2 regions of the Paenibacillus mucilaginosus 3016 genome follow, and region 1 is predicted to be linked to the other one. Evidence: a T-box and tRNA genes for the amino acid it is inferred to sense, from the RefSeq annotation. Region 1 holds a T-box; the other holds one or more tRNA genes.
The links. A T-box is a leader RNA that pairs with one kind of tRNA and senses whether it is charged. The one in region 1 lies ahead of PM3016_RS29570 (valine--tRNA ligase), so its partner is inferred to be a tRNA-Val.
Positions count from the first base shown of each region.

Region 2: it has a tRNA-Val gene. The T-box ahead of PM3016_RS29570 (valine--tRNA ligase) is inferred to sense a tRNA for this amino acid. The anticodon was not compared.

Region 1 covers NC_016935.1:7,176,936-7,181,145, reverse strand. The annotation lists gene PM3016_RS29580 (RluA family pseudouridine synthase) at 1-323, shown strand, start outside; gene PM3016_RS29575 (LysM peptidoglycan-binding domain-containing protein) at 435-1,535, shown strand; T-box leader at 1,661-1,931, shown strand; gene PM3016_RS29570 (valine--tRNA ligase) at 2,242-4,210, shown strand, end outside.
Region 2 covers NC_016935.1:6,381,964-6,386,173, reverse strand. The annotation lists gene ybaK (Cys-tRNA(Pro) deacylase) at 159-629, shown strand; gene PM3016_RS26195 (ATP-dependent DNA ligase) at 716-1,627, shown strand; tRNA gene PM3016_RS26190 (tRNA-Val) at 1,700-1,772, opposite strand; gene PM3016_RS26185 (hypothetical protein) at 1,980-2,918, shown strand; gene PM3016_RS26180 (PilZ domain-containing protein) at 2,915-3,346, opposite strand; gene PM3016_RS26175 (hypothetical protein) at 3,562-3,789, opposite strand; gene PM3016_RS26170 (phosphotransferase) at 3,900-4,210, shown strand, end outside.

The sequences.
Region 1 (4,210 bases):
GCCGCCGGGTGTCGCCCACAGGAGAGCGGGCGGTTACGCATTATGAAGTGGAGCGGCAGTTCGCCGGGGCCGCGCTGGTCAAGCTGAAGCTGGAAAGCGGACGCACGCACCAGATCCGGGTCCATCTGGCCCATCTGGGGCATCCGCTGTTCGGAGACACGCTCTACGGCGGTCCGTCCGCCCCTGAGATCGGCCGCCAGGCGCTGCACGGGCAGAGGCTGACATTCGACCATCCCTTGACGGGAGAGCCGGTGGACGTGTCCTGCCCTTGGCCCCGGGATTTTGAATCCCTGTATGAGCGGCTGCAGCGCTCCGAAAAATAGTAGTCATGCTCCTTCCGGCCCAGCCATATAAATTGTAGAGACTAAAAGGCGATTGTATGGATCTGGCGCCTGCCGGGACGGCAGGTCAACGCATGGAGGGAGGATGTTCCATTGACGAATCAAAGAAGCGGACTGCGTTTCGATATCTACGAACGCGTGCATTTATCCGAAGGGGTGCTTGGCATCAAGGAGCTGGAGGAGGTCGAACTCGTTCCTCATATTCAGGTGCTCAGCCAGGGGGAGCAGGCCCTTCTCCGGGGGAATCTGCTGCTGACCGGCACGTATGTGGACGAGCAGGACCGGGCGAACCAGAGGCTTGAGCATCTGATTCCGGTAGAGATCACCCTGCCGCTGAACCGGGTGCACCGGGTAGAGGATATTGCGGTCGAAATCGATAACTTCGATATCGATCTGCTGTCGGGCCGCAGCCTCAATATTACCGGCGTCCTGTCGCTCGGCGGACTGGAGGTCGTCTCTTCCCCGGATGAGGAAACCTGGCGCAGCGACCGTGAAGAGGAAGAAGTGCTCTTCGTTCATGAAGCGCGCCCGGAACGGGCCGAGGAAGAGCTGCCTTATGGAGATGCTTCCCCTGGGATCTCTGTCCCTCCAGGGAACAACGCCGCACTCTTCGAGCCTGAATTCACCGTTCCCAAAGGAGCCCATCAGGGAGCCGGGCCGGAGGAATCGGCTCCTGTGAGCTGGGATGCACCCGAGGAGGTGTCCCAGGCCGGGGAGGAGGCGTCCGTGTTTATCCTCGAGAGGCCGGCACCGGAAGATGGCCCCGCAGAGGAAGCACCGGCAGCTGAAGCGCCGCGTGAACCGCGGGTGTCCATCAGCAGCGCTGCGGCTCCGGCTGCGGAGCCTGCAGCACCTGCTGCATCAGCGGCCGAAGCGGCGGCACCGATCCGCTCCTTCGGGGTCGCTTCGCTGCTCGACCGTTCTTCGGCCAGACGCGAGAACCGCAGCCAGCCGGAAGCCGCGCCTGCGCCGGCCGCCGTACCGGCCGAGAAGGTCGAGTGGAAGAACCTGCTGCTGAGCAGGGAGGATCAGCAGGAATTCCGCAGAGTCCGTCTGGCCATCGTGCAGAGGGAGGAGACTCTGGAGTCGATTGCCGAACGTTATGGGATCAGCTCGAGAGAGCTGGCGCTCTATAACCGACTTGGGGACGGAGGAGTCAACGAAGGGCAGATCGTGTATATTCCGAAGGTCTAACCCCGACTTTTGCAAAAAAGTGCCTCAAGTCAAGCCGAACAGGGCTTGACTTGAGGCTTTTTGGGCTATACTAAATATTGACTCTCCTTCCGGGATTGTTTATCATAGTACGCATAGATCATCCCCTAATGACTTGGAAAGGGAATAGTAGGCAGTGAACCCTTCAGAGAGCGGAGCCGGCATCAGGCTGGAAGGTTCCGCAGGACGTATCTGCCGAAGTCGCCCCGGAGTTGCCGAATTGAACGTTTGCCTAGATTCGGCCGGCTGCAGCCGTTATCCTGCCCTAAGTGCCGTGCCTTCGTCACGGGCCCCGTATGCTTTATCAGCTCGGCAGGTCCTGGGAAAGCTGCGGAATAAAGGTGGTACCACGGAAAGCGCAAGCCTTTCGTCCTTTGCGGACGGAGGGCTTTTTTGTTTCGTTCGGGGGATCTGTGACGTTCGGGGTATCTGCCTCCGGCCGCTGTTACACTTGGACTTCTTTGAATGAGAAAGGGTAGGGGAAGAAGTCCAAGTGTAAAGGCGGACGCTCCGCTCCTGCGGCAGATACCCCTCACTCCGTATTGGGGATTACTTTCAAGGAGCAAAACCTTTAAAAGGCGCAAAACCCTTGGAAGGCATAAAAACCTTAAAGGCAAAGAGCAAAAGGCAAAAGCAAAACCAGAGGAAGCTAAACCAAACTTGAGATACACACTGGAGGTCAGCAGCAATGGAAGAAACCAAAGCAACCGGGGCGCCGGAAATCAGCATGCCGACGCAGTATGACCCGAAAGACGCCGAGAAAAAATGGTACGACTACTGGCTCAAAAATGAGTTCTTCAAGGCGGGACAGCGCAAGGACGCCGAGCCTTATACGATTGTGATTCCTCCGCCGAACGTAACGGGCATGCTGCATATCGGGCATGCGCTCGACTGCACCCTGCAGGACATCATGATCCGCACGAAGCGGATGCAGGGGTATGACGCCCTCTGGCTGCCGGGCTCCGACCATGCGGGCATCGCCACGCAGTCCAAGGTGGAGCAGAAGCTGCGCGAAGAAGGAGTGACCCGCTACGATCTCGGACGCGAGAAATTCCTGGAGAAGGTCTGGGAGTGGAAGGATCACTATGCGGCCACGATTCACGAGCAGTGGGCGAAGATGGGCTTCTCGCTCGACTACTCCCGCGAGCGGTTCACGCTGGATGAAGGGCTGTCGAAAGCGGTTCGCGAAGTGTTCGTCCGCTACTATGAGAAGGGCCTGATCTACCGCGGCAAATATATCATCAACTGGGACCCGGCGGCCCGTACGGCGCTCTCGGATATCGAAGTTGAATATAAGGAAGTGCAGGGCGCACTTTATCATCTGAAGTATCCGGTGAAGAACAGCGAAGAGTTCATCGTGGTGGCGACCACCCGTCCGGAGACGATGCTCGGCGATACGGCCGTGGCGGTGCATCCGGAGGATGAGCGTTATCAGCACCTCATCGGCAAGACGCTCGTGCTGCCGATTCTCGGCCGCGAGATTCCGATCATCGGGGATGAGTATGTCGAGAAGGAATTCGGCAGCGGCGCCGTCAAGATTACTCCGGCCCACGATCCGAACGACTTCGAGGTAGGAAGACGCCACGACCTGCCGCAGATTCTCGTCATGGACGAGTCGGGCAAGATGAACGAGAATGCCGGCAAGTACCAGGGGCTCGACCGGTTCGACTGCCGCAAGCAGATCGTAGCGGACATGAAGGAGCTTGGCGTGCTGATCAAGATCGAGGAGCATGTCCATCAGGTAGGCCACAGCGAGCGCAGCGGTGCCGTCGTGGAGCCTTACCTGTCCACGCAGTGGTTCGTGAAGATGAAGCCGCTGGCCGATCAATCGGTGGAAGTGCAGAAGTCGGGCAAGGGCACGAACTTCGTACCGGACCGCTTCGAGAAAATCTACCTGCACTGGATGGAGAACAGCCGCGACTGGTGCATCTCCCGCCAGCTGTGGTGGGGCCACCGCATTCCGGCCTGGCACTGCGGCGCCTGCGGCGAAACGACGGTCTCCCGCGAGGATGTTACGGTTTGTTCCAAGTGCGGCGGCACGCAGCTGAAGCAGGATGAGGATGTGCTCGACACCTGGTTCTCTTCCGCGCTGTGGCCGTTCTCCACGCTGGGCTGGCCGGATGAGGACGCCGAGGACCTGAAGCGTTTCTTCCCTACGAGTCTGCTCGTGACCGGATATGACATCATCGGCTTCTGGGTATCCCGGATGATCTTCAGTTCCCTGGAATTCCGGGGCGATATTCCGTTCAAGGATGTGCTTGTTCACGGATTGGTGCGCGACGCGGAAGGCCGCAAGATGTCCAAGTCGCTCGGCAATGGCGTCGATCCGCTGGAGGTCATCGAGAAGTACGGCGCGGACGCGATGCGCTTCATGCTCTCCACCGGCTCCACGCCGGGGCAGGATCTGCGCTTCCGCTGGGAGAAGGTCGAGCAGGCGCGCAACTTCGCGAACAAGATCTGGAACGCTTCGCGCTTTGCGCTCATGAACCTCGGCGGCTTCCGTTACGAGGACATCGACCTCAGCGGCAGCCTCAGCACGGCTGACCGCTGGATCCTGCACCGCCTGAACGAGACGGTACGCGACGTGACCCGTCTCATCGATGTATACGAGTTCGGCGAAACCGGCCGTCTCCTCTACAACTTCATCTGGGACGATC
Region 2 (4,210 bases), 790 kb from region 1:
ACCCATAGACGGCGTACGGGCTCATGCTTCGTACGCTGTTTTTTGGCTGCCAGACTGCATGAACACAGCAGACTGCAGGACGCCGGGGAGATTATGGTATGATAGGGGGAAGCGAGGAAAGGGAATGAACTGAGAAGAAAACAAGAGAGGGGATTCCTGTGGCGTCCAAAACCAATGCCTGCCGGCTGCTCGATCAGCTGAGGGTGGCGTATACCCTGCATGAATACACATGGGAGGAGGAACAGCTGGACGCGGGGACGGTAGCGGCCAAAGTGGGTCTGCCGGCGGGCCAGCTGTTCAAAACGCTGGTGCTTCGAGGTGATAAGACCGGCGTGCTGGTCGTCTGTATCCCGGGGGACCAAGAGCTGGATCTGAAGAAAACGGCGGCCGTCAGCGGCAACAAGAAGGTCGAGATGGTGCCCGTCAAAGAGATCCAGGGACTGACCGGATATATCCGCGGGGGCGTATCGCCGCTCGGTATCAAGAAGGCTTATCCGCTGTATCTCGACCGGAAGGCGCTCGCCCTGGACCCGGTCAGCATCAGCGCGGGACGCCGGGGAATGCAGATCTTCCTTGCGGGAGAAGCGCTGGCCTCCGCCGCGGAGGCCGTGGTCAGCGAGCTCACCTAGCGACGAAGGCATAACTGTATTCAAGGGAGGCGCCTGAAGGAGCAAGGAGGCGGGGGAGGAATCCCCCGGAGAGAGGAGGAGCATCCATGCTGTTGACGGCAATCGCCCCGATGACGGCTGAGGCGGCGGGCGAGCCCTTCGATGACGAGGCGTTCCTGTTCGAACCCAAGTGGGACGGAGGGCGCCTGCTGCTGCACAAGCAGGGGGAACGCTGCGAGATCTATACGCGAAGCGGGCGCATCGTGACCGAGAAGCTGCCGGAGCTGCGGGAGGCTCTGGCGGACCTCCCGGTCCGCTCCGTCCTCCTCGACGGCGAGGGCATCGTGCTGCGCGGCGGCCGTCCCGTCTTCGACGATTGGGCGTACCGGCTGCGGATCAGCCAGGCCGCCAAGATCCGTACCGCCCGCCAGACGCATCCGGTCGTCTTCGCGGCCTTTGACGTGCTCTGCACGGACCGGCCGCATCTGGAGGAGCCGCTGACGCAGCGCAAGGCCCGGCTCGGGGAGCTGCTGCAGCGAGGCGGCGGGATCCTCACGCCTACCGTGTCGGTGGAAGCCCAGGGCCGCCGGCTGTACGAGCTGACGGCCGCGCAGGAGCTGGAGGGGATCGTGGCGAAACGCAAGACCTCCCTCTACATACCGGGCCGCCGAAGCTCCGATTGGATCAAGATCAAGCACCCGCGCCTGATCGACACGGTCATCCTGGGCTGCCGCTCCGAGCCGTTTGAGCTGGTGGTCGGCCTGCAGTTCCGCACCGTGAAGAACAAACCGGTGGGCCGGGTCTCCAAGGGCCTCACGGTGGAGGACCGGGATCGCTTTCTTCAGGCTGCCCGGGAGCTGCGTGTGCGGCAGGAGGGAGGGGTCCAGTGGATTGAGCCCCGGTTGTGCTGCCGGATCTCATACCGGGACCGAAGCGAGATGCACCAGCTCGAAGATACGGAATTCTTAGCCTTCCTGTGGGATAAGCAGCCGGAGGAATGTGTATGGCCCTATACGTAAGATTTGGGGCGCAGCCGGTACATGAGAACAGAAGAAAAAACCTCTTCGAGAATCGAAGAGGTTTTTTCTTGATGACCTGTACTGGGCTCGAACCAGTGACCCCCACCCTGTCAAGATGGTGCTCTCCCAGCTGAGCTAACAAGTCATAATAGGAACGGATCAAATCTGATCTCGTTTTGCTTGGGACGATTCTTATCATATCAAGGGAGCTCCCCCTTGTCAACACCTCTATATATTTTTTGTAAAGATTCCCTGCCTGAGGGGAACAGGCTGTGACGGTTCGCATAGGTTTCGCCGGAATCGTTATGCTATAATTACAGGAAAACCAAGCCTCTGAAGGGAAGGGAAGCGCATGAGAGACTTTCGTTGGGGAATGGAACCGCAGCTCCCGGCTGATTCGGCCGAGTCTATAGAGAAGGAAACGCTCGATTGGGGGGAAGCGGAGTGGGGGACCCACCGGTACCATATCCGGAGGCTGATTCATGACACCATCGCGCAGCTCGGTCCGCGCGAGAAGGCGGCCGTGCTGGGCGCCGGGAATCACGGCGATGTGGACCTGCCGGATGTCAGCACGCAGTTCCAGGGCCTGACGGTGCTGGACACGGAGGACAACGTCCTCGAAGAGGTGCTGGAGTCCACCGGCAGCTCCGCCGCAGGACGGATCAAGTCGCTGACCCGCGTGGATTATACGGGGCTTGATCAGATCTCATTCTATGAACGGTACGAAGAGCTGCTCAGCGGCGGGGCGCCGGCGGACAAGCTGATCGCGTTCCTTCGGGACAGCGCCTTTGAAGCCAGGCGGATCGAAATCATGCCGCATCTCAAGAAGTCGTTCTCGCTCGTCGTATCTTCGGGCGTGCACACCCAGCTCTTCTATGCGGATGCTCTGGCGCAGTTCCACGGTTATGTGGAGCAGTATACCGAGGCGGAGCGGAAGGCGGTCATCGAAGCGATCCGGTCGCTCCGAAATTCACTCGTAACAGCATACAATCAGACGCTGCTGTCTCTTCTGAAGCCGGATGGGCGGATCGTCGTGTGGACCGAGATGATTCTGGTCGACGAGAGCAAGGAAGAAGTGATGGAAGAGCTGAACGGGAAGACGCTGGGCTCGGAGCGGACCGCTTATCTGTTCTCCGTCTTCGGCAAGTACGGGATCGATGCGGCGGTGCTTGGCCTGAAGGATCTTCACGACAAATTAAAAACGGACCAGCTGCTGTTTCGCAGCTGGTCCTGGCATACGGAGTCGGGCAAGCGGTACCTCGTGGCAGGCATGTCCGGCCGGGCCCGTTAGAAGGGGCCGAGTCCTTCCAGTTCCTCCTCGGGCACGAAGCTGCAGGAGGAGAGGACGGGACTGCGGCGCAGCTTGATCGACAGCTGATTGATCACGCTGGCGAGAGTCGCGGTATCCTGCTCGTCCAGCGAGAACTGCGCACAGTACTGCGGATGGCCGCCCGTATCCACCGTACGGACGATGACGCCAAGGGGCTTGTAATCCCTCCCGAGCGCAGTGAACCGCAGCTCGACCAGCAGGTGCTTCTCATCAGGGAGCGGGTCGGTTGCAATGAACCGGGCTCCTCCCGCCGAGAGGTCCAGCAGGGCCGTCTTCATCGTGCGGGTCACCGTATGGCTGTCATGAACACCGACCATGCGCAGCTCGGCGCCCAGCGGCCGCTGAAGCTTCAGCCGGAAGAAACGGCGTTTGTTGGGTTGTTCGCTCATGTGGCGGACCGTCCTTCCTGATTGTTCGGATGGGGAATGGTATGTCTACTATACCGCATGCCGTTCATCGCGGGCAATCGGTAAAATGATAGCATGAAAGGAAACAGGATCATCGGCCTCACCGGCTTTAAGGACAAAAGGGCGGTTATCCGAAATCTAAGATGACAGAATCGGGCCTGGTGAGATATAAATGCTTAAATATGAAAAAACCGCTCTTAGTAGAGCGGCAGTTGAACGCTGCTGCGGGCTTTAGAGTCGTACAGGACGGCGTTGTTGCCGATGACTTCGATATGGTCGATCTCTTGGATCGGAGGGCAGGACGGCATCGACTGCTTCAGCTGCGAACTTTCCAGCACGGTCAGGAGCCTTGGAATCGCTTTCTGGTCACTCGAAATGAATCGAACGGGAATTTTGCGGTCGCCGATAATGAGTTCAGTCGTCATCGGAATCTATTCCTCCCTTTCCTCTTCGGATAATTCTATTATACAATAGTTCTAGCAAAAAACGATCCTAACTTTGTTACATAAGGTGACATGAATCGAGGGAATAGGACATGTTCTGCACATCCGAGGAGCGAATAAGCTCGATCCTTGCCAAATACTTCACAAGCCCGTCATGGATTGTCGAAGAAAAAGAGAGCGGTGTCAACAACACGACCCGATACATACGGATGAACGGGGCACTCTATGTGCTCCGCATCTATGAAAATCATGCGGACGAGCAGAAAGCGGCGTTCGAGCACGCCGTGCTGCGGGCCCTGGGCGAAGCCCGTCTGCCCTATGCCGTACCGCAGCCCTGTCTGTCTCTGGAAGGCGGAACGTATGTATTCTCAGGGGACGGCAAGCTGGCCGTGCTGTTCCATTA